Regions from separate parts of the Nocardioides sp. NPDC006273 genome, predicted to be linked through region 1. Evidence: riboswitches for the same ligand, from Rfam matches in the RefSeq annotation. Region 1 holds a riboswitch; each other region holds the start of a gene.
The links. Region 1 has a riboswitch for cobalamin ahead of ABZZ22_RS24045 (iron ABC transporter permease). Riboswitches for the same ligand answer to the same signal wherever they lie in the genome.

Region 1 (6,415 bases):
CTCGTAGCCGGTCTTGAAGACGTCCTTCTCGTGCTCGTCGAGCCAGTCGACGTGCTGGACCGAGCCGCCGTGGTCGACGATGTCGTCGATGTGCGCCTGGTCGTAGACCCCGCGCTCCTCCATCACCTCGACGAGGTTCTGGTTGGCCCGCGGCATCTCGCCGGCCGAGGTGGTCTGGTTCCAGACGTTCGCGACGTACGGCTCGATGCCCTGGCTGGTGCCGCCGACGATCACCGCGGTGCTCATCGTCGGCGCGATGGCCATCAGGTGGGAGTTGCGCCGTCCGACGCACCACTCCGGGACGCCCGCGACCGAGCCCATCCACCGCGACGCGGCGTCGGCACTCGACGAGATCCGCTCGAAGATGTCCTTGTTCAGCGCCGCCGCCTTGTCCGACTCGAACGGCACCCGCTGCTTCTGCAGGTAGTCGTGGTAGCCCATCACGCCCAGCCCCAGGCTGCGGGCCTTCTCGGTGTAGCGCACCGCCCGCTCCAGGCCGCGGATGGTGCGGGCCTTGCGCAGGAACGCCTCGGCGACCGCGTCGAGGAAGACGGTCGCGACGTACGCCGTGTCCTGGTCCTTCCACTCGTCATAGGTCGACAGGTTCAGCGAGGAGAGCACGCAGGTGTAGGAGTGCTCCTCGTCGCTGAACAGGGTGATCTCCGAGCACAGGTTGGAGGCCTTGTTGGCCAGCCCGTTGGCTCGGTAGGACTCGGTCTGGGCGGCGTTGACGGTGTCGACCTTCCAGATGTAGCCCTTGCCCAGCACCACCCGGATCTTCAGCACCCGCTGGTAGCGCTCCAGGGCGTCGCGGTCCCCGGCCAGCATTCGGTCGATGAACGCCTGGCTGAAGATCCAGCCGACGTTCTTGTTGGCCGGCTCGCGGAAGATCAGGTCGGCGAGCTCGAAGAAGTCCGGGTGGTCCACCGGCAGGTAGCCTGCCCAGGAGCCGCGCCGGGTCGCGCCCTGGCTGATCTGGTTGGTCATCTCCACGAAGTTGCAGAAGACCGGGACCACGCCGTTGGCCTTGCCGTTGTCGCTGAACTTCGCGCCACGGGGCCGGACGTCACCGAGGTACGCCGAGGTGCCGAACCCGTTCTGGGAGAGGATCGCGGCCTCCTTGAGGGTCTCGTAGAAGCCCCAGACCGAGTCCTCGACGTACGAGCCCTCGCACGAGACCGGCAGACCGCGGTCGGTGCCGAGGTTGGACAGCACCGGCGTCGACGGGGAGAGCCAGCCGTTCCAGATCGCCTCGAAGAACCGCGCCGTCCAGGAGACGCCGTCCTCGCGGGGGTACATCTCGTCGGCGAGGTCGCCGGCGGTGCTGGCGATGGTCTCGTAGCGCCCCCGCACGCTCTGGCCGTCCACGGTGTACTTGGCCTTGAACATGGCGTAGCCCGCCGTGGTCATGAAGTCGGGCACGATGTCCTCGGCCTGCAGCGCCTTGCGCTCGGCGGAGAGTGCCTCCCAGTTGTTGTTGCTCATCAGAAGCTGAACTCCGTCTCGCCGATGTTGCGGTTGTATTCGTTGCCGGTGACCTGGAAGAAGTCGTGGAACTGGGTGCCGTTGATGCCGTTGTAGAACCATTCGGCGATCGGGTTGGCCTCGACGTCGAACAGCGGTTCCATCCGCATGTTCTCCAGGGTCATGTCGATCCGGGACCTCACGAAGGTCTCCAGGTCGGCCTGGTCGATGCCTGGGATCGGCCCGTGGGAGAAGAGCATCTCCACGATCCGGGCCTCGTGGGCGTAGAGGTGCTCGGCGACGCCGCGGACCCTCGCGAAGAGGTCGTCGCGCTCGGCCTCGAACTTGTCGGCCGGGACGGTCGCGGCGTACTCCTCGAGGGTGGTGTTGAACAGCCAGGCGCCGCCGGTGGCGTGCAGGTTCTCGTCGCGGGCGGAGAAGTTGATGCCGCTGATCACGTTCTGCAGCAGGTTCTTCCCACCGGACTGGAAGTGCTTGAGGAAGGCGAAGTTGGAGTAGAGGACGCAGTTCTCCATCAGCGTGAAGACGCTTAGCGCGTAGAGCAGGTCCTCGTCGGCGATCGCGTCCCACACGAACTGGATCCGCTCGGCCAGCACGGGGTCGTTCTTGTAGGAGTCGTAGAACTCCTCGGTGTCGATCATCAGCGTCTTGTTGAGCTTCGCGTAGAACGGCGCGTGCATGTTGAGCTCGGCGAACGAGAAGGCGTTGGTCATCATCTGGACCTCCGGGCGCGGGAACGCGTGGAAGAGCCGGTCGCCCCACACCTCGCCGCCGAGGATCAGCTCATAGATGGTGAACAGCTTCAGCGTCGTCTTGACCGCCGCCTGCTCGGCGTCGGTCATGTTGACCAGGAAGTCCTGCTTGTCGTTCTCGACCGGGATCTCCTCGGCCGTCCAGAAGATGCTCCGCTGCTTCTTCGCCAGGTCCTCGGCCATCGGGTAGTCGAAGACGTACGCCGACTTCTCGGTCCGGATCGGCAGACCCTCGGTGTCGATCATCTCATCGTCCCCTTCGTCCACGGGCCCGCCCGGCCCGCTCGGATGTGTTGCTCATCCGCGCATCGAGGAGCAGAGGACGTCGGCGCCGCGCCGGAAGACGGGCGCGAGGACTTGATCCCCTGACCGTCCCTCGAGGTCGCGGACCACCGCACCCGGCGGGTGCGGCGCGCTGGCAGGTCTTCGGACTCGTGGGCACATACTCGGTGATCGAGCTTGTCGAGATCCCTACTGGCCGTCGCTTCCCAGGAGCCGGCTTGCTCCCAGTGCTCTGTGACGGCGGTCGTTCCCACTCACCGCTGCGGGGCAGTCCCGGAGTCGAACCGGGTTCCCTCTTGCCTCTCCCGCCCCGTCGCCGAGTTGGGAGAACCAGCTGCGAGGACCACCATATACGGGAACTACATCAATGCAACTTCCTAGATCTAGTGTTTCGCCGGCCTCCTGGGTGACACCGCTGCCAGGCTTCGGTGACCGTGCTAGCGTGTCGCCCGAGTCGAACGCATCCTCTGGGATGCCAGGGAACTCCGGTGTGATTCCGGGACTGGCGCGCAGCGGTGAGGGAGACGGCGACGCTAGACGCCACTGGGACCTGAGGTCCTGGGAAGGCAGCGTCGTCGGTTGATCCCGAGTCCGAAAACCTGTCGGCTCAGATATTCGTCAACGGCCCTCGCGATCAGGGTCCAGGAGACCTGAGAGGCCGACAGCCGTGGATGCGTCCCTCCGCGATGCCCAGCCATCTGTACGTCGCCGGGCCGTCGGGAGGCCCGCTACCGGCGCGAACCGCAGAGTGCCCTTCCTGCCGTTGGTCGTCGGCCTGGTGCTCGCCTCGGTGCTCAGCGCCGTGGCCTCCCTGGCGTTCGGATCGGAGCGGATCCCGGTCTCCGAGGTCGTCGCGGCGGTCGCCGACCGGCTCCAGGGTGATGCCGTCGGGAGGTGGGACGTGATCGTGTGGGAGCTGCGCCTTCCCCGAGCACTGATGGCCCTGGTCGTCGGGGCGGGCCTCGCGGTGGCCGGCGCCGGGATGCAGACCCTGGTCCGCAACCCGCTCGCCGACCCGTTCCTCCTCGGGATCAGCTCCGGGGCGTCGGTGGGGGCGACGGCGGCGATCACCACGGGTGCGCTGGCCGGCTTCGGCATCTATGCCGTCTCGACCGGGGCACTGGTCGGGGCGATCGGCTCGGCCCTGCTGGTCTGGTTGGTGGCGACCGCGCAGGGTGGGCTGACTCCGATCCGGCTGGTGCTCTCCGGGGTGGTGCTCTCCTCGGGACTCTCCGCGATCGCCTCGTTCCTGGTCTTCATGAGCGACGACCCCCGTGCCGCCAACTCGGTGATGTTCTGGATGCTCGGCAGCGTTGGCGGTGCCACCTGGGAGAAGCTGTGGCTGCCCGCGGCGCTCACCCTGGCCCTGGGGGTCGGGATGCTGGCCATGCACCGCTGGTTGGACGCGCTTGCGGCGGGCCCGGAGACCGCGGTCTCGCTCGGTGTGAACGTCGCGGGGCTGCGTACGACGCTTTTCGTCGGGTTGGCGGTCCTGGTCGGGGTCCTGGTCGCGGTCAGCGGCGGGATCGGGTTCGTCGGGCTGATCGTGCCGCACGCGGCCCGGTTGCTCGTGGGCGCCCGGCACCGGGTCGTCCTCCCCATCGCGGCCCTGGGCGGTGGGCTGTTCCTGCTGTGGGTCGACGTGCTGGCACGGCTGGTGGCGCGACCACAGGAGATCCCGCTGGGCGTGGTCACCGGTGTCGTCGGGGCGCCGCTGTTCCTGCTGCTCCTGGGCCGCGGCAGGTACCGGTTCGGGAGTGAGGGATGAGCGCGCACGAGAACGGTCCGGTGCTGCGTCTGCGCGGCGTCGGTGTCCGCCTGGGCGAGCGCGACGTGCTTCGCGACATCGACCTCGACGTGCCCGCCGGCACCAGTCTCGGGATCGTCGGCGTGAACGGAGTGGGGAAGTCGACCTTGCTGCGGGTCATCGCCGGAGTGCTGCGGCCGAGCGCCGGCCACACCTACCTCGCCGACGCCGCCGGTGCCCTCCACGAGACCAGTCGGACCAGCTCGCGTGAGCGTGCCCGCCGGATGGCGTACGTCCCTCAGGAAGAGGTCGCCTCCGCAGAGCTGCTCGTCGGCGAGATGGTTGCGCTCGGCCGGGTGCCACGCACCCGGCCCTGGGCCAGAGGCGGAACGCAGGAGCGCGATATCGTCCGTTCGGCTCTCGATGCCGTCGGGCTGGCCGACCGGATCGACGAGCCCTGCGACCGGCTCTCCGGCGGCGAGCGGCGACGGGCGGTGATGGCCCGCGGCCTCGCCCAGGACTGCCCGGTGATGCTCCTGGACGAGCCCACCAACCACCTCGACGTCGCTTGGCAGCTGCGGCTGCTGCAGACGGTCGCCGACCGGGTCGAGACCCTGGTCGCGACGATCCACGACCTCGACCTGGCGCTTCGCTCCTTCGACCGGCTGGCGGTTCTCGGCCGGCCCCAGGGCTCCGACCCGGACACCGGGCCGGCGACGGTCGTGGCCCATGGCCCGCCCGCCGAGGTCCTCGACGCCATCAGCGTCGATCTTCACTTCGGCGTCGGCTCCGTCCAGGTTCCACACCCGCACCTGGGTCAGCCCCACCTGCTCATCCACCCCCGAAAGGACCACTCGGCATGAACCCACGCCTGGCCTGCCTCTCCGCACTCGCTCTCGGTGCCACGATCCTCACCGGCTGCGGTGCGGAGGAGACCACCGCCTCCGGTCCCGCGAGCGCGGCAGCGGTCACCGTCGAGAACTGTGGTGAGAAGGTGACGATCGACGAGCCGCTCACCGAGCTCTACGCCTACGACGGCGGGATCATCTCGATCGCGCTCGCTGTCGGCGCACGCGACGAGCTCGTCGCCGTCACCGGCCTGGCGCGCGACAAGCAGCTGCTCGAGCTCGCCTACCCGGACGAGCGCGTCGACGAGCTCCGCGTGGTCGGCGACGACCACCCGACCCTGGAGACCGTGCTCGCTGTGAATCCACAGATGATGTTCGCAGGCTGGGGCTACGGGTTCAGCGAGTCGCGCAACCTGCTGCCCGAGACGTTGCACGAGCAGGGCATCGACACCTACCTGCTCAGCGAGACCTGCCGTCAGGAGGACGGCGACCGCGGCACCATGGAGGCCTGGACGGCGCTGCGTACCGACCTGCTCAACATCGGTGAGCTGACCGGTCACCGGGAGACCGCGGAGGAGGTCGTGACCGACATCGAGGAGCGTCGCAAGGCCTTGGAGAGCGCGTCCGAACCGGCTGAGGCGCCGACCGCGTTCCTGTTCGACTCCGGCACCGACGCGATCTTCACGTCCGGCTCCTTCGGCGGGCCGCAGGCGATCTTCGACACCGCCGGGGTGACCAACGCGACCGCCGACGTCGACGACACCTGGACCGAGGTCGGCTGGGAGCGCATCGCCGCCGCCGATCCGGACATCATCTACTTCGTGGACTACCCCGGTCAGTCGTACGAGGAGAAGGTCAAGGTCCTCAAGGCCAACCCCGCCTCCCGCGGTCTGCGTGCCGTCGAGGAGAACAGGTTCGTCAACCTGCCCTACGCGATGTGGGTCTCCGGGCCCCTCAACATCGACGCCGCCGAGTGGGTCCGCCGCTCGCTGGAGCACTTCGGGATCGTTCCCGAGTCGGGGATCGAGCCGACGCTCGACATCACCCATCTCACCAATCTCGACGGCAACGAGTGGCTCCGCTGAGATCTGGCTATAGTGCACGCAACGGATACGAGGAAGCCGGTGGAACTCCGGCACAGTCGCGCTACTGTGACATCGCCTCGCGGCGGTGGAGTCAGACCCGAGTGTCCGTCCAACCCCATCGAACAGGGACGCAGAAATCCCTGAGGAGGACATATGTCGCAGCACGCTGTGGCGCCCGTCGCCGGCGCCGACCTTCCCACCGTCCCGCTCCGTGAG
Region 2 (6,415 bases), on a different contig from region 1:
CGGCGTCACCCTGCTTGCGCGACCAGGACCACCCCGAGCCCATCTTGTGCCAGTCGACCGGACCACCTTCGCCGGTCTCCTCGTGCAGCGCACCGAGACGCTCGAGCACGGTCTGCTCGCCGATGCGCCACTTGGCCGACTTCACGAACTGGAAGACCCCGATCCGCCAGCCCTGGTTCCACGCGCGCAGCGCGAGCCCGAAGGCGGCGGTCGACTTCCCCTTGCCGGGCCCGGTGTGGACCATCACCAGCGGACGGTTGCGACGCTGACGGGTGGTGAGCCCGTCGTCGGGTACGTTGAGCGGCTGTCCCTTCGGCATCAGGCAGCGCCCCTTCCGGTGGTGGATCCGGTGAACCCGTGGACGGCGGAGGTCAACGCCTCGGCGCTCACCTCGGCTACGGGCACGTGCTCCGCATCCAGGTGCGCCGCCAGCTGGCGCGCCAGCCCGAGCCGCATCGGTCCGCTCTCGGAGTCGATGACGACGGTGGTGACGCCCAGACCGGCGACGTACGCGGCGGCCTGCTGCGAGCGCCGGACCGCGTCCTTCCCGTGGGTCTTGGAGTTGGCGCGGCCGTCGGTGACGACCACCAGCAGCGGCCGCAGATCAGGGTCACGCAGACGCTCGCGCTGGAGCACACGGGCGGCCTCGAGGAGGCCTTCGGCCAGCGGCGTACGTCCTCCGGCGGGGATCTCGTCGAGGCGGGCCGCGGCGAGGTCGACCGACCCGGTCGGCGGCAGCACGAGCTCGGCGCCCTCGCCGCGGAACGTGATCATCCCGACCTTGTCACGGCGCCGGTAGGCGTCGAGGAGAAGCGAGAGGACCGCCGCCTTCACCTGCGCCATCCGCTTGCGCGCGGCCATCGACCCGGACGCGTCCACGCAGAAGAGCACCAGGTTGGCCTCGCGGCCCTCGCGGACCGCGGTGCGGAGGTCCTCGATCCGCAGCTCGACCCGCCCGGACGTACGTCCCCGGGCGGCCTGCTTCCCCGCCGCCGCCTTGAGCGTCTCGACCAGGTGGAGCGAGCCTCGGCTGCTCTCCCGTGCGCCGATCCGGCGACCGCTGCTGCCGATCGCCTTGCTCCGGCCGCCGGTGCGGCCCGTGCCCAGGCCGGACACGGTCAGGAGGCGGGGGCGGTAGGCCGCGGCCGCACCGGTGACTGACTCGGGTGCGGCACCGGAAGGAGATTGTGGCTGGTCGGGTGCGTTGTCGGCTGTGTTGGTTTCGACACCGCTCGCTTCGCTCGCGGGCTCAACCATCGGGGGTTCTCCCCCGTCGGTCGAGCTATCCCCGTCGGTCGAGCCGGCACCACCCTCGTCGGTCGAGCCGTCGGAGCCGCTAGGCGGAGACGTGTCGAGACCAACAGAGTCGTCTTCGGCACCCGAGTCTCCCGAGTCATCCGAAGGCCCACCCTCCGGCGGCTCAGGTGGCAGCTCCTCGTCCCCGAGAATCCGGTCGAGCAGGTCCTCGTCGATCCCCGGAGCATCGAACGGGTTGCGCCGCCGCCGGTGCGGCAGCGCGAGCAGCGCGGCCCGGCGAATGTCGGCCCGGGTGACCTCCGACCGGCCGGCCCAAGCAGCGTGCGCGACCGCGGTGCGGGCGGTGACGATGTCGGCACGCAGCCCGTCGACCTCGAACGCCGCGCAGACCTCGGCGATCTTGAGCAGCCCCGGCTCGGTGAGCCGGACCTTCCCGACCAGCTCACGAGCGGCGGCGATCCGGGAGGTCAGCGCACGATCGGCTCCGCCGAAACGTTCGGCGAACGCAGCGGCGTCGAGGTCGAAGGCCATCCGGCGGCGGACGACCTCGACGCGAAGCGCGGGATCCCGCGGCGCGGCGACCTCGACGGTGAGCCCGAAGCGGTCCAGCAGCTGCGGGCGCAGCTCGCCCTCCTCGGGGTTCATGGTGCCGATCAGGACGAAGCGCGCGGCGTGCGAGACCGAGACGCCGTCGCGCTCGACGGAGACGCGCCCCATCGCCGCCGCGTCCAGCAGCAGGTCGACCAGGTGGTCGTGGAGCAGGTTGACCTCGTCTACGTAGAGCAGGCCACGGTGTGCGCGGGCGAGCAGCCCCGGCTCGAACTCGACCGCACCTCGCGAGAGCGCGCTCTCCAGGTGGAGCGAGCCGACGACCCGGTCCTCGGTGGCTCCCACCGGGAGTTCGATCAGCCGCACCGGCCGGCTCTCCACGACGGCGGCGGACCCGAACGGACCGTCCGGCGACTCGGCGGAGGGGTCGGACGGGTCGATCGAGAACCGATCCCCCGCATAGACCGAGATCGAGGGCAGCACGGCCGCCAGACCGCGTACGGCCGTCGACTTCGCGGTCCCCTTCTCGCCACGGACCAGGACGCCGCCGATCTCCGGGGAGATCGTGGTGAGCACGAGCGCGAGGCCCATGTCGTCGAGTCCTGTGGCTGAGTCGGCCTCGCAGCCGAGGACGGCAGAAAATGGATAGTGCACCGGCATGAGAGGCTCCCGCTCCCTATCGCGTTGATTGGATGGTCACGGGGCCGGTCTTCGGACTCACCGAGTCTCCACGAATGGAGCTCGACTCACCGCAGCGGGCCTGTGCCGGATTCTCACCGGCTTCCCAGATTCTCCCCAGTCGGGGCACCTCGTGACTGTGCGGTCACTGTAGCGTCTGGCCCCATGATCGTCGTGGTGGGCATCGGTGCCGGAGGTTGGGACGAGGTCCCCGTACGTCACCAGCAGCTGATCCGAGGCGCCTCGGTCCTCCTCGGCGGCAAACGCCACCTCGACCTGGCCCCGGACGTCCCCGGCCAGCGGCGCGAGCCCTGGCCCTCACCGCTCCGCGACGGGCTCCCTGCACTGCTCGAATCCGTCGGCGACGCCGTCGCTCTGGCCTCGGGCGACCCGCTCGTCTCCGGTATCGGCACGACCCTGATCGACCTGCTCGGCCCGGAGAACGTGCGCATCGAGCCGGCCGTCTCCTCCGTCGCCCTCGCTCGCGCCCGGATGGGCTGGTCGGCCGAGTCGTGCGTGGCCGTCAGCCTCGTCGGCCGCGACGTCGCACTGATCGCCCGCGAGCTCGCCCCCGGCCGCCGCATCCTGGCGCTCTCCTCGGACGGATCCACTCCCGTGTCGGTCGCTGACCTCCTGGTCACGGTCGGTTTCGGCGCCTCGACCATGACCGTCCTGGGTGACCTGGGAGCGGAGACGGAGACTGCTCAGACGGCGACCGCGTCGACCTGGGTCGGTGAGTCGCCGCGCCTCAACATGGTGGCGATCGAGTGCGCCGCCGACCGTGTTGGTTTCGACACGGAAGCGAGCGTGTCGAGACCAACACAGTCGTTCCCCGCGTCCTGGACCCCAGGCCTCCCCGACGACTCCTTCGAGCACGACGGCCAGCTGACCAAGCGCGACCTCCGGGCCTCGGCCCTGTCCCGTCTCGCCCCGACCCCAGGACAGCACCTCTGGGACGTGGGCGCCGGAGCCGGGTCGGTCGGGATCGAGTGGATGCGGGCGCACCCGACGTGCACGACGACCGCGATCGAGGCCAGCTCCGAGCGGGCGGCCCGGATCGCTCGCAACGCAGCCCGCCTCGGCGTTCCCAACCTGAGCGTCATCGAGGGCCGCGCCCCCGACGCCCTGGCCGGCCTCCCCGCCCCGGACGCGATCTTCATCGGCGGCGGGGCGACCCGTCCCGGCGTGCTCGACACCTGCCTCGCGGCGCTGCGCCCCGGCGGCCGGATCGTCGTCCACGGCGTCACCCTCGAGACCGAGCAGCTCCTGGCCGCTGCCTACCAGGAGCACGGCGGCGAGCTCACCCGGATCTCCGTCGAGACCTCTGCCCCGATCGGCGCCTTCACCGGCTGGACCCCGGCCCGGTCGGTCACCCAATGGACCCTCACCGTCGGGTGAGATCGCGCCGCCAGCGCGGAGTCGTCGACTCCAGGGCGGTCAGGAGTCCGACGGTCTCTGCCGGGTCGCTGAGGCGGTCACCGAAGAGCTCCTTGATGCGCTTGAGCCGGTGGCGCACGGTCTGCTCGTGGACCCTCAGCTGCTCGGCGACGACGGGCGCGCTGGGCCGGGCCCGCAGCCAGACCAGCATGGTCTCGGCGAGCGCCAGGCGGCGTTTCGGGGTCTCCCCCAAGAGGGGCGCGAGCAGCTGCTCGTCGGCGAAGCGGCGCAGCGTCGGGTCGGCGTGCAGGCACAGCTCCGACTGGTGCTCGGCGCACCAGACGATGCCGTCCGCGGAAGGACGGAGGACCTGCTCGGCGACCAGATCCACGGCCCGCAGGCCCCAACGTACGGCGTGGCGGGTCTCGTCGAGCCGCACCTCCCAGGTGACGGCCACCGGGCGGCTCGTCGCGGCGACGACCGCCCTGGCCCTCTCGTGCACCACGCCTGAGGCCCCGATCACGACCATGGCCCCCTCGCTCGGCCCCATGAGCAGACGCGGCGCGGGCGCGCTGAGCTCTGCCGGGACCGGTCCGCCCGGAACCACCGCCACGGCCACCCGGTCGGTGATCTTCCAGCCGGCGCGTCCGGCCAGGGCACACAGGTCGCCGGTCCGTACGTCGCCGACGAGCGCCGCGAAGAGCGGCAGCCGGGGGTCGATCGGCGGCGAAGGCTCGGCGAAGCCGCGGGTCGCGTGCTCCAGCAGCTGGCGCTGGTAGTCCATGAGCGCCTCGGCGAGGTGGCTCACCGACGCCATCGGCAGCTCCAGCTCACCGGCGATCTTCGTCATCTCCCGCCAGAACTCCTGCGTCGCGATGTGGTGTGCGGCCCGCATCGCATCGAGGTTGTGGCCGGCCCTGCCCTCGAGACTGCCCAGCTGTCGGTAGATGTGGGCGACGGTCGCACCGCGCACGGGCGCACCGGCCATCGCGTCGACGAAGAGCGCGACCGCCTCGTCCAGCGCCTTCTCGATGACGTCGTGCAGTCGCGGGTCGCTGAACGCGGCCACCTCACCGCAGATGCGTCTGGCGATACGGCGAGACAGGTGGCAGGCGCGGGGCCGGTAGGCCACCACGATCTGGCGCGCGATCAGGTTGGGTGGCGGCGACAGGGCGATTCGCAGCGTCGGGTGGGGCCTTCTCGGGATCAGGCCCGTGAACATGTCCGTGTCCGGTCGTGTCGTCGAAGTCACGCAGCTCTCCTCCACTTCCGTCCCTCGCTCTCTGCGACCTGGGGAGCCGCGCGAAGGACGTGTCCCGGATGCAGTGAAGTGGCGGGAGACCTCCACGTCCAGAGCCGCGGAGGTGCGCGGCGCCAGAACCTCCAAAACTTGTGATGGGCCTCACAAATTTTCACCGCTGAGGCGAAATTGTCACCAACCTGACAATTTTGGCCGGATCCGGTGACTTTCGATGTCGCCACGGTAGCCAGCCACCGTCCGCGACCCCCTCAATGGTGCCGTCATCGCAGTTGTGGTCGATCTCCCACCCGGCTCGATCACCCCTCCCACACCGTAAGGGGAACACGTGAGAACCAAGCCTCCACCCCGTCGCCGCACCTGGGCCGTCACGGCCTTCGCCGCCCTCGTGGCCACCGCGCTGCTCGTCGGGGCACCCGCCGCCCAAGCTGCCGAGAACCCGACGCTCGAGATCGACTACGACGCCGTCGGTACGACGCACATCGGTGCGCAGGTCGACTCATCGATGGCCATCGGGCCCTCGGTGCTCGAGTCGACCCTCGACCTCACCAACGGCCACATCGTCGGTGGATCCCTCGCCATCCCGACACAGACGATGAGCTTCGACATCTTCGGGATCCCGGCTCAGGCGAAGGTCACCATGACCCAGGTCGGGCCGCTGACCGGCGCCATCGTGCCCACCGACCAGCTCGGCAAGTCGACCCTCACCTCGACTGTCGCCTACGACATCCAGCTGAGCGACGTCAAAGCCAAGGTGTTCGGGATCTGGTGGCCTCTGGCAGTCGGCAGCCGCTGCCACACCGCCGAGCCGGTCAACATCACCGCCAGCACTCCCGAGGGTGAGTTCTTCACCGTCAACGGCGGCGGCCGGGTCACCTCCACCTACACGATCGGGAGCTTCACCGGGTGTGCCGCGCTGAACTTCTTCGACATCCCCGGCTTCTTCCCCTGGTTCGGCTCCATCCCGATCAACGCCTTGGTGCCGGGCGCCGACAACACCCTCGAGCTGCAGATCGCCAACCCCCGCGCGGGCACCGCGTGAGCCCCTCGGGTTCAACACAACACCACACAAGGAGAAACATCATGAAGAAGATCACCAGCCGCGTATTCACCGGTCTCGCTGCCGGAGCGCTCGCTGTCGGGACCGTCGCCGCCATGTCCGCGCCGGCCCAGGCCGCTGCCGCCGACTACACCCCCACCGGCCCGGACCCGGTCGTATTCGTCGGCAACAACGTCGCCTTCACCGCGGACGAGGCCGGTCAGACGCTGACCTGCGACGTGTTCGACCTGGAGGGT
Region 3 (6,415 bases), on a different contig from region 1:
GCCGCGGGTCGGGTCGTAGCCGACGACCACCCCGAGGCCGGACTCGCAGATCCCCTCGATCTTGATCTTCGAGAACGTCTCGGCCCGCTCCCCCGCCAGCGAGTCAGCGAAGACCTCGCGTTCGGTGGCGACGTGCTCACGAAACGTACGCAGCGTCTCGGGCGAGCGCACCAGCACGAAGTCCCACGGCTGGGTCATCCCGACGCTCGGAGCCGCATGGGCCGCCGACAGCACTCGCTCGAGCACGTCGGGGTCGACCGGGTCGCCGGTGAACTCGGCTCGGGTGTCGCGGCGGCGGTTGATCGCGTCGTACAGGTCCATCAGGCACGCTCCTCCAGGTTTCGCGGGCGGGCCGCGTCGTAGAGGAACGACTCGCCCCCGTCGCGGGCCAGCGCGGGTCCGGCGAGGATGACGGCCGCCTGCCGCAGGCCCGCGTCCTCGACCGCCTCGGCGATCGTCGCCACCGTCCCGCGCAGCACCAGCTCGTCGGGCTGGCTGGCGCGGTAGACGACCACGACCGGGCACTGTGGTCCGTAGTAGGGCAGCAGGTCGGCCATCAGCTCGCGGGTGCGCCGGATCGCGAGGTGGAGCACGAGGGTGGCGCCGGTCGCGGCGTACGCGGCCAGCGACTCCCCCTCCGGCATGGCCGTCGACCGAGCCTGGGTGCGGGTGAGCACCACCGACTGCGCCACCAGCGGGACGGTCAGCTCCCGACCCACCAGTGCGGCGGCCGCCGCGTAGGCCGGAACTCCGGGAGTCACGTCCCACGGCACTTCGGCGGCATCGAGCCGCCGGGTCTGCTCGGCGACGGCCGAGTAGACCGACGGGTCGCCGGAGACGAGGCGTACGACCCGATCGCCACCGCGGTGGGCGGCGACGATCGCGCCGACGATCTGGTCCAGGTCCAGCTTCTGGGTGTCGACCAGCTCGGCCTCGGGGCTGCAGTGCGCCAGCACCTCGGTGTCCAGATAGGTGCCCGGATAGAGCACCACGTCAGCGGCCGCGAGCATCCTCGTCGCGCGGACGGTGAGCAGGTCGGCCGCGCCGGGGCCGGCGCCGACGAAGTGGACGGTCATGAGTCGGTTCCTCCATCACGGTATGCAGAGAAGCGACCGCTTCCCTCGCGGAGCTCCGCAAGGGATGTGTCCCTTGGGCTGCATACCTTGACGAAGGTGCAGCCCCTCACCGTACGTACCTCGGCGTCCAGACCTGCCCGGCCGCGGTCGCCCGCGTCGAGCTCGCGCCCACGATGACCAGGCACTTCATGTCGATCGAGGCCGGGTCGAGCTCGCCGAGGGTGGTCACGGTCAGCGACTCCTCGGCCCGCCCGACGTCGCGGCCGACGACCACGACGGTGTCGGGCTTGCGGTGCTCCAGGAGTACGTCGCGGGCGGTGCCGATCTGCTCGGTGCGCGAGCGCGAGGCCGGGTTGTAGATGGCCAGTACGAGGTCGGCGGCGGCCACGGCGCGCAGCCGCTCCTCGACGACCGGCCACGGCTTGAGCCGGTCGGAGAGCGACATCACCGCGAAGTCGGCCCCGACCGGAGCTCCTGCGCGCGCGGCCACTGCCTGGACGGCGCTGACGCCGGGTAGCACCCGGATGCGTACGTCGGCATAGGCCGCATCCTCGGCGGCCTCGAAGACGGCCGACGCCATCCCGAAGACCCCGGCGTCGCCGCCGGAGACGACGGCCACCCTCTCCCCCGCCTTCGCCAGGTCCAGCGCGTGCCGGGCCCGGTCGACCTCGACCGTGTTGCCCGAGGCATGCCGCTGCAGGCCCTCGCGCTGGGGCACCCGGTTGACGTAGGGCGCGTAGCCGACGACGTGGCCGACCTCGGCCAGCGCGGCTGAGACCTCGGGGGTCAGCCACCCATCCGGTCCCGGACCGAGCCCGACGACGAGCACCTCCCCGGAGACCGGGTCTGTCGAGACGCCCCCGCGCGTCGCCTCGACAGACTCGGCAGACTCGGCCGCCGCCCCGGCACCGGCTGGTCGAGCCGCCGGAGCCCCTAGGCGAAGGCGTGTCGAGACCAACAGGGTCGATTCGAGCGCAGAGGGGACTGTGTTGGTCTCGACACGCTCGCTAGCGCTCGCGGCTCGACCGACGGGGGTAGCGGCTCGACGGGCGGAGGTCGGGGCGGTGTCGCCGGGGACGACGATGAGGGAGAAGTAGGGAACCGAGGACGGGTCGACGTCGGCGACCGGTAGCCAGCGCTCCTCGGGCTGCGAGGCACGCTCGACGTACCAGGCGCCGTCCAGCCGCCCGGCAGCCGCGAGCGCGGAGCGGACCGCGGGGAAGGTGCGGCCGAGCTTCATGATGATGGCGGCCTCGGTGTCGGCGAGGCGCCGGGCGAGCTCGGGCTCGGGCAGGGTGCCGGGCAGGACGGTGAGGACGTCGGTCTGGCGCACCAGCGGCGTCGACACGGCGGCGGTGGCGGCCGCGAAGGCGGGCACCCCGGGCACGACCGAGGTCTCGTAGATCTCCTTGAACCGGTCGTGGAGATACATCGAGGAGCCGTAGAAGAGCGGGTCGCCCTCGGCGAGCAGGACCACGTCGCGGCCGGCGTCGAGATGAGCCGAGAGCCGGACCGCGCAGGACTCGTAGAACTCGGCCATCGCTCCGACGTAGCCGCCCGGGTGCGAGGTGGTCCCGGTCGTGACCGGGTAGCGCAGCTCCTCCTCGATCGCGTCGGCGGGGATCAGCGAGGACGCGATCCGGCGGGCGTGGGACTGCTTGCGCACGCCGGCGTGGTAGGCGACCACCGGCGCCGCGCCGATCAGCCGGGCGGCCTTGAGGGTGATCAGCTCGGGGTCGCCCGGGCCGATGCCGACGACGCTGAACTTCCCGCGTACGCCCGCCGGAGTTCCTGTCGAGCCAGTCATTCCTGCTCCTGGGCGAGTGCGTTGAGGGCGGACGAGGTCATCGCGGAGCCGCCGCGGCGGCCGCGGACGGTGACGAACGGGATGTCGATCCCGTGCTCGTCAGCGAAGGCGGCCAGCGCCTCCTTGGACTCGGCGGCGCCGATGAAGCCGACCGGGCAGCCGACGACGGCGGCCGGCCGCGGACCGCCGTCGAGGATCATCTCGAGCAGGTGGAAGAGCGCCGTCGGGGCGTTGCCGATGGCGACGACGGCACCCTCCAGGTAGGGCTCCCACATCGACAGCGCGGCTGCGGTGCGGGTCGTCCCCCACTCCCGGGCGAGCCCCGGGACCCGGTCGTCGCCGAGCATGCAGAGCACCTCGTTGTCGCGGGGCAGCCGGCTGCGGGTGACCCCGGTCGCGACCATGGTCGCGTCGCACAGGATCGGGGCGCCAGCCTCCAGCGCACCCCGCGCGGCCTTCACCAGATCGGGGTGGATGACCAGGTCGGAGGCGAGATCGACCTGCCCGCTGCCGTGGATCATCCGCACCGCGAGGCGCTCGGCGTCGGCCGGCACCGCGGAGAGGTCGGCCTCTCGCCGGATGGTCGCGAAGGAGTCGACGTAGATCGCCGGGCCCTGGTCGATGTAGTCGTAGCGCCGGGTGGGGCGCAGCTGCGGCGAGGGTACGAACACGCCGTGCCACGGCGTCACCACGACGGCCGGAGCCCGCTTCGCGAGCCCCTCGATCGCGGTCCGGTCGAGGACCCCGTCGGTGGCGGCCACGTGCTCACCACCGGGCACCTGGCCGAAGTCGAGCTCCTCGGCCGCGACGGGCACCCGAGCGTCAGCCGCGACCGGATCGGTCAGCGGCGAGTCGAGCTCGGAGACGTGCCAGGCCGCGGACGGTCCCTCACCACGTACGTCCAGGAAGCGCGAGGCGAGCGCGGCGAGCCGGGACGCGGCCTCGACGAGCGGTACGACGGGCCCCCACGTCTCGCCGACCCGGAGCTGAACCTCGGTGGCGGACAGCGCGACCAGGCCGAGGTCGCACTCGCGCGAGACCAGGTCGCCGCGACCGTCGTCGAGCACGAAGAGGAACCGGCCCGGGAGCGCCGTCAGGCGGGAGGAGCCGCACAGCAGCCGGTCCAGCGACGCGGCGACGCCGCGCAGGTCGGCCCGACCCCCGGCGACTCCGGTCTGCGGGGAGACCATCACGTTGCGTACGAGCTCGTGGGTCTGCGCCGGCACCAGACCGGTCGCCTTCAGCGCGGTGAGCACCTCGCCCGGGAGCGCTCCGTCGACCGCAGGCAGGCCCCGGACCTGCAGGTTCGCGCGGCCGGTGAGGTAGATGTTGCCGTCGCCGTAGGTCTCGGCGACAGCGATCAGCGAGAGCAACGCCGACGACGAGACGGACCCGCCGATCAGACGCAGCCGGACCAGCAGGCCGTCCTCAGCCGGCCACGGACGGCCGACTCCCGGGCACCGGTCGGTTCGGACTCGCGTCATCGGGACACCTGCTCTGCGTCATGTGCCCTTGCGCGGGGCACGTGGTGACCTGGCGGCGGGCGCCACCAGAGCCAGCAGGTCTTCGGACTCGGAATCGATCGGAGCGGAGCGCCTTCCCGGAGCCAGGCTCCAGTGGCTGCCCTCCCCCGAAGAAGAGCGTGCCCCGCCCGTCATCCTCACCGCTGCGCGTCAGTCCCGGACTTGCACCGGGTTCCCTGACCCCATCAGGCATGGAGTACGACTGGCAGGGCGAGACTACCCACTTGCGGACATCGCGACGAATTGCTCGCTGTCAGGCCGTGGTGTGTGGCAGTGTTCGGCTACTCGAAATCTGCTCCACGTCCTCCCACAGATGGAGTCTCCCGTGACCGGATCGGCCAACCGGCAGCTGTTCGTTCTCGCGACCGTCTCGTCGCTCACCTTCGGCCTCGCCGGGTGCGCCTCGAGCTCGGAGTCGAAGGTCTCGATCGGCCTGGTGGTTCCGGCGTCCGGGGCGCACGAGTCGATCGGCACCGACATGACCCGCGGCTTCGACCTCTACCTCGACCAGCACGACGGGCAGCTCGGCGGCAGGCTGGTCGACGTCGTCGAGGCCGACGAGGGCGACCACGTGCAGACCGGGGTCGCCGCGGTCGCCAGGCTGATCGAGGAGGACGAGGTCCATGCGGTCGTCGGGCTGGTCGGCTCGGAGACGGCGCTCGCGGCCAAGTCCGTCGCGACCGCCAACGAGACGCCGCTGATCGTGACCGGCGCCGGAGCCGACCGGTTCGCCGACGGCTCCGACTATCTGTGGCGGACGTCCTCGACCAACGCAGGACTCGGCGGCTCGCTCGGGAAGGCGGTCGCCGTGGACACCGACCGGGGCTCGGCGTACGTCATCGCCTCCGACGACGCGACCGGGCACGAGCTCGCCGACAGCTTCATGATCGCCGTCGAGGCGTCGGGCGGGACCATCTCGGGCCAGGGATACACGTCGTCCGGCGCGTCCCGGGAGTGGTCCGGCCTTCTCAACGAGGCCGCGAAGTCGGGGGCGGACGCCATCTACGCCGCCTATGCCGGGAAGCAGGCTGAGGCGTTCGTGCGGGCCTACCGCGAGTCCCGCGTGTCTCGGAGGATCCCGCTCTACGGTCCCGGCTTCCTCACCGAGGGCGACGTCCTGACCACGTTGGCCGGCGCCGCCACCGGGGTGCGGACCGCGCTGCACTACAGCGCCGCGGTCGACTCGCTGGCCAACGCCGCCTTCGTGCTGGACTACCGCGAGGCGTACGACGCCACTCCGACGGTCTACGCGGTGCAGGCCTATGACGCGGCGGCTGCACTCGACAAGGCTCTCGCGCTCTCCGACGATCTCGACCGTAACGAGATCGCCGATTCCCTCGGGTCGGTCGGCACCATCGCCAGCCCACGCGGGAACTGGTCCTTCGACCCCAATAACAACCCGGACCAGCCCTACTTCCTGCGCGTGGTCAAGGACGGCCCCGACGGGCACAGCAACGTGGTGCTGCGCAAGATCGGCTCGACCAGCGGCTGATCTCTGCCACCCGCGCGCTAGCTGGTCGCCAGGTGCAGCGCGAGACCGAGCCCGGCGAGGCCGACCAGCCAGCGCAGGGGGCGCTCGGGCGCGACGCGGACGATCCCGGGCCCCAGGAAGCCGCCGATCACCGCCCCCAGCCCGAGGGCGATCGCTGCAGGCCAGTCGACGGAAGCGAAGAAGACGTACGCGATCGCCGCGGTGCCGTTGGCGACGCCGGTCGCGACGTTCTTGACGGCGTTGGTGATCGCGAGCGCCTCGGTTCGCTCGAGCACGAGCACGGCCAGCGCGATGATGCCGACACCCGCGCCGAAGTAGCCGCCGTAGATGCCGAGCACGAAGACGATGACGCCCCAGCCGAAGCCGCGCGCCAACGTACGCCTGCCTGCACCGTCCGGCGGTAGGGCGTCGATCGGTGGTCGAGCTTGTCGAGACGCCCTTGCAGCAGCAGCCCATCCCCTGATCCGGTCACGGAGCAGCAGAAGGATTGCACCGCCGCCGACGAGCCAGGGCACGA

Region 2: linked by a shared signal. The riboswitch ahead of ABZZ22_RS07875 (VWA domain-containing protein) and the one ahead of ABZZ22_RS24045 (iron ABC transporter permease) in region 1 are both predicted to bind cobalamin.
Region 3: linked by a shared signal. The riboswitch ahead of ABZZ22_RS07815 (nitrite reductase) and the one ahead of ABZZ22_RS24045 (iron ABC transporter permease) in region 1 are both predicted to bind cobalamin.

What each region holds. Positions count from the first base shown of each region.
Region 1 covers NZ_JBEXSD010000076.1:13,179-19,593, reverse strand. The annotation lists gene ABZZ22_RS24055 (ribonucleotide reductase N-terminal alpha domain-containing protein) at 1-1,485, opposite strand, end outside; gene ABZZ22_RS24050 (ribonucleotide-diphosphate reductase subunit beta) at 1,485-2,483, opposite strand; cobalamin riboswitch at 2,637-2,869, opposite strand; cobalamin riboswitch at 2,958-3,141, shown strand; gene ABZZ22_RS24045 (iron ABC transporter permease) at 3,268-4,287, shown strand; gene ABZZ22_RS24040 (ABC transporter ATP-binding protein) at 4,284-5,129, shown strand; gene ABZZ22_RS24035 (ABC transporter substrate-binding protein) at 5,126-6,199, shown strand; gene ABZZ22_RS24030 (CbtB-domain containing protein) at 6,353-6,415, shown strand, end outside.
Region 2 covers NZ_JBEXSD010000012.1:86,712-93,126, reverse strand. The annotation lists gene cobO (cob(I)yrinic acid a,c-diamide adenosyltransferase) at 1-319, opposite strand, end outside; gene ABZZ22_RS07875 (VWA domain-containing protein) at 319-2,466, opposite strand; cobalamin riboswitch at 2,491-2,633, opposite strand; gene cbiE (precorrin-6y C5,15-methyltransferase (decarboxylating) subunit CbiE) at 2,650-3,882, shown strand; gene ABZZ22_RS07865 (helix-turn-helix domain-containing protein) at 3,869-5,113, opposite strand; gene ABZZ22_RS07860 (hypothetical protein) at 5,448-6,161, shown strand; gene ABZZ22_RS07855 (hypothetical protein) at 6,203-6,415, shown strand, end outside.
Region 3 covers NZ_JBEXSD010000012.1:76,571-82,985, reverse strand. The annotation lists gene bluB (5,6-dimethylbenzimidazole synthase) at 1-321, opposite strand, end outside; gene cobM (precorrin-4 C(11)-methyltransferase) at 321-1,076, opposite strand; gene cobJ (precorrin-3B C(17)-methyltransferase) at 1,183-2,883, opposite strand; gene ABZZ22_RS07820 (precorrin-8X methylmutase) at 2,880-3,533, opposite strand; partial or broken gene ABZZ22_RS07815 (nitrite reductase) at 4,176-4,367, opposite strand; cobalamin riboswitch at 4,423-4,628, opposite strand; gene ABZZ22_RS07810 (ABC transporter substrate-binding protein) at 4,732-5,898, shown strand; gene ABZZ22_RS07805 (sulfite exporter TauE/SafE family protein) at 5,916-6,413, opposite strand.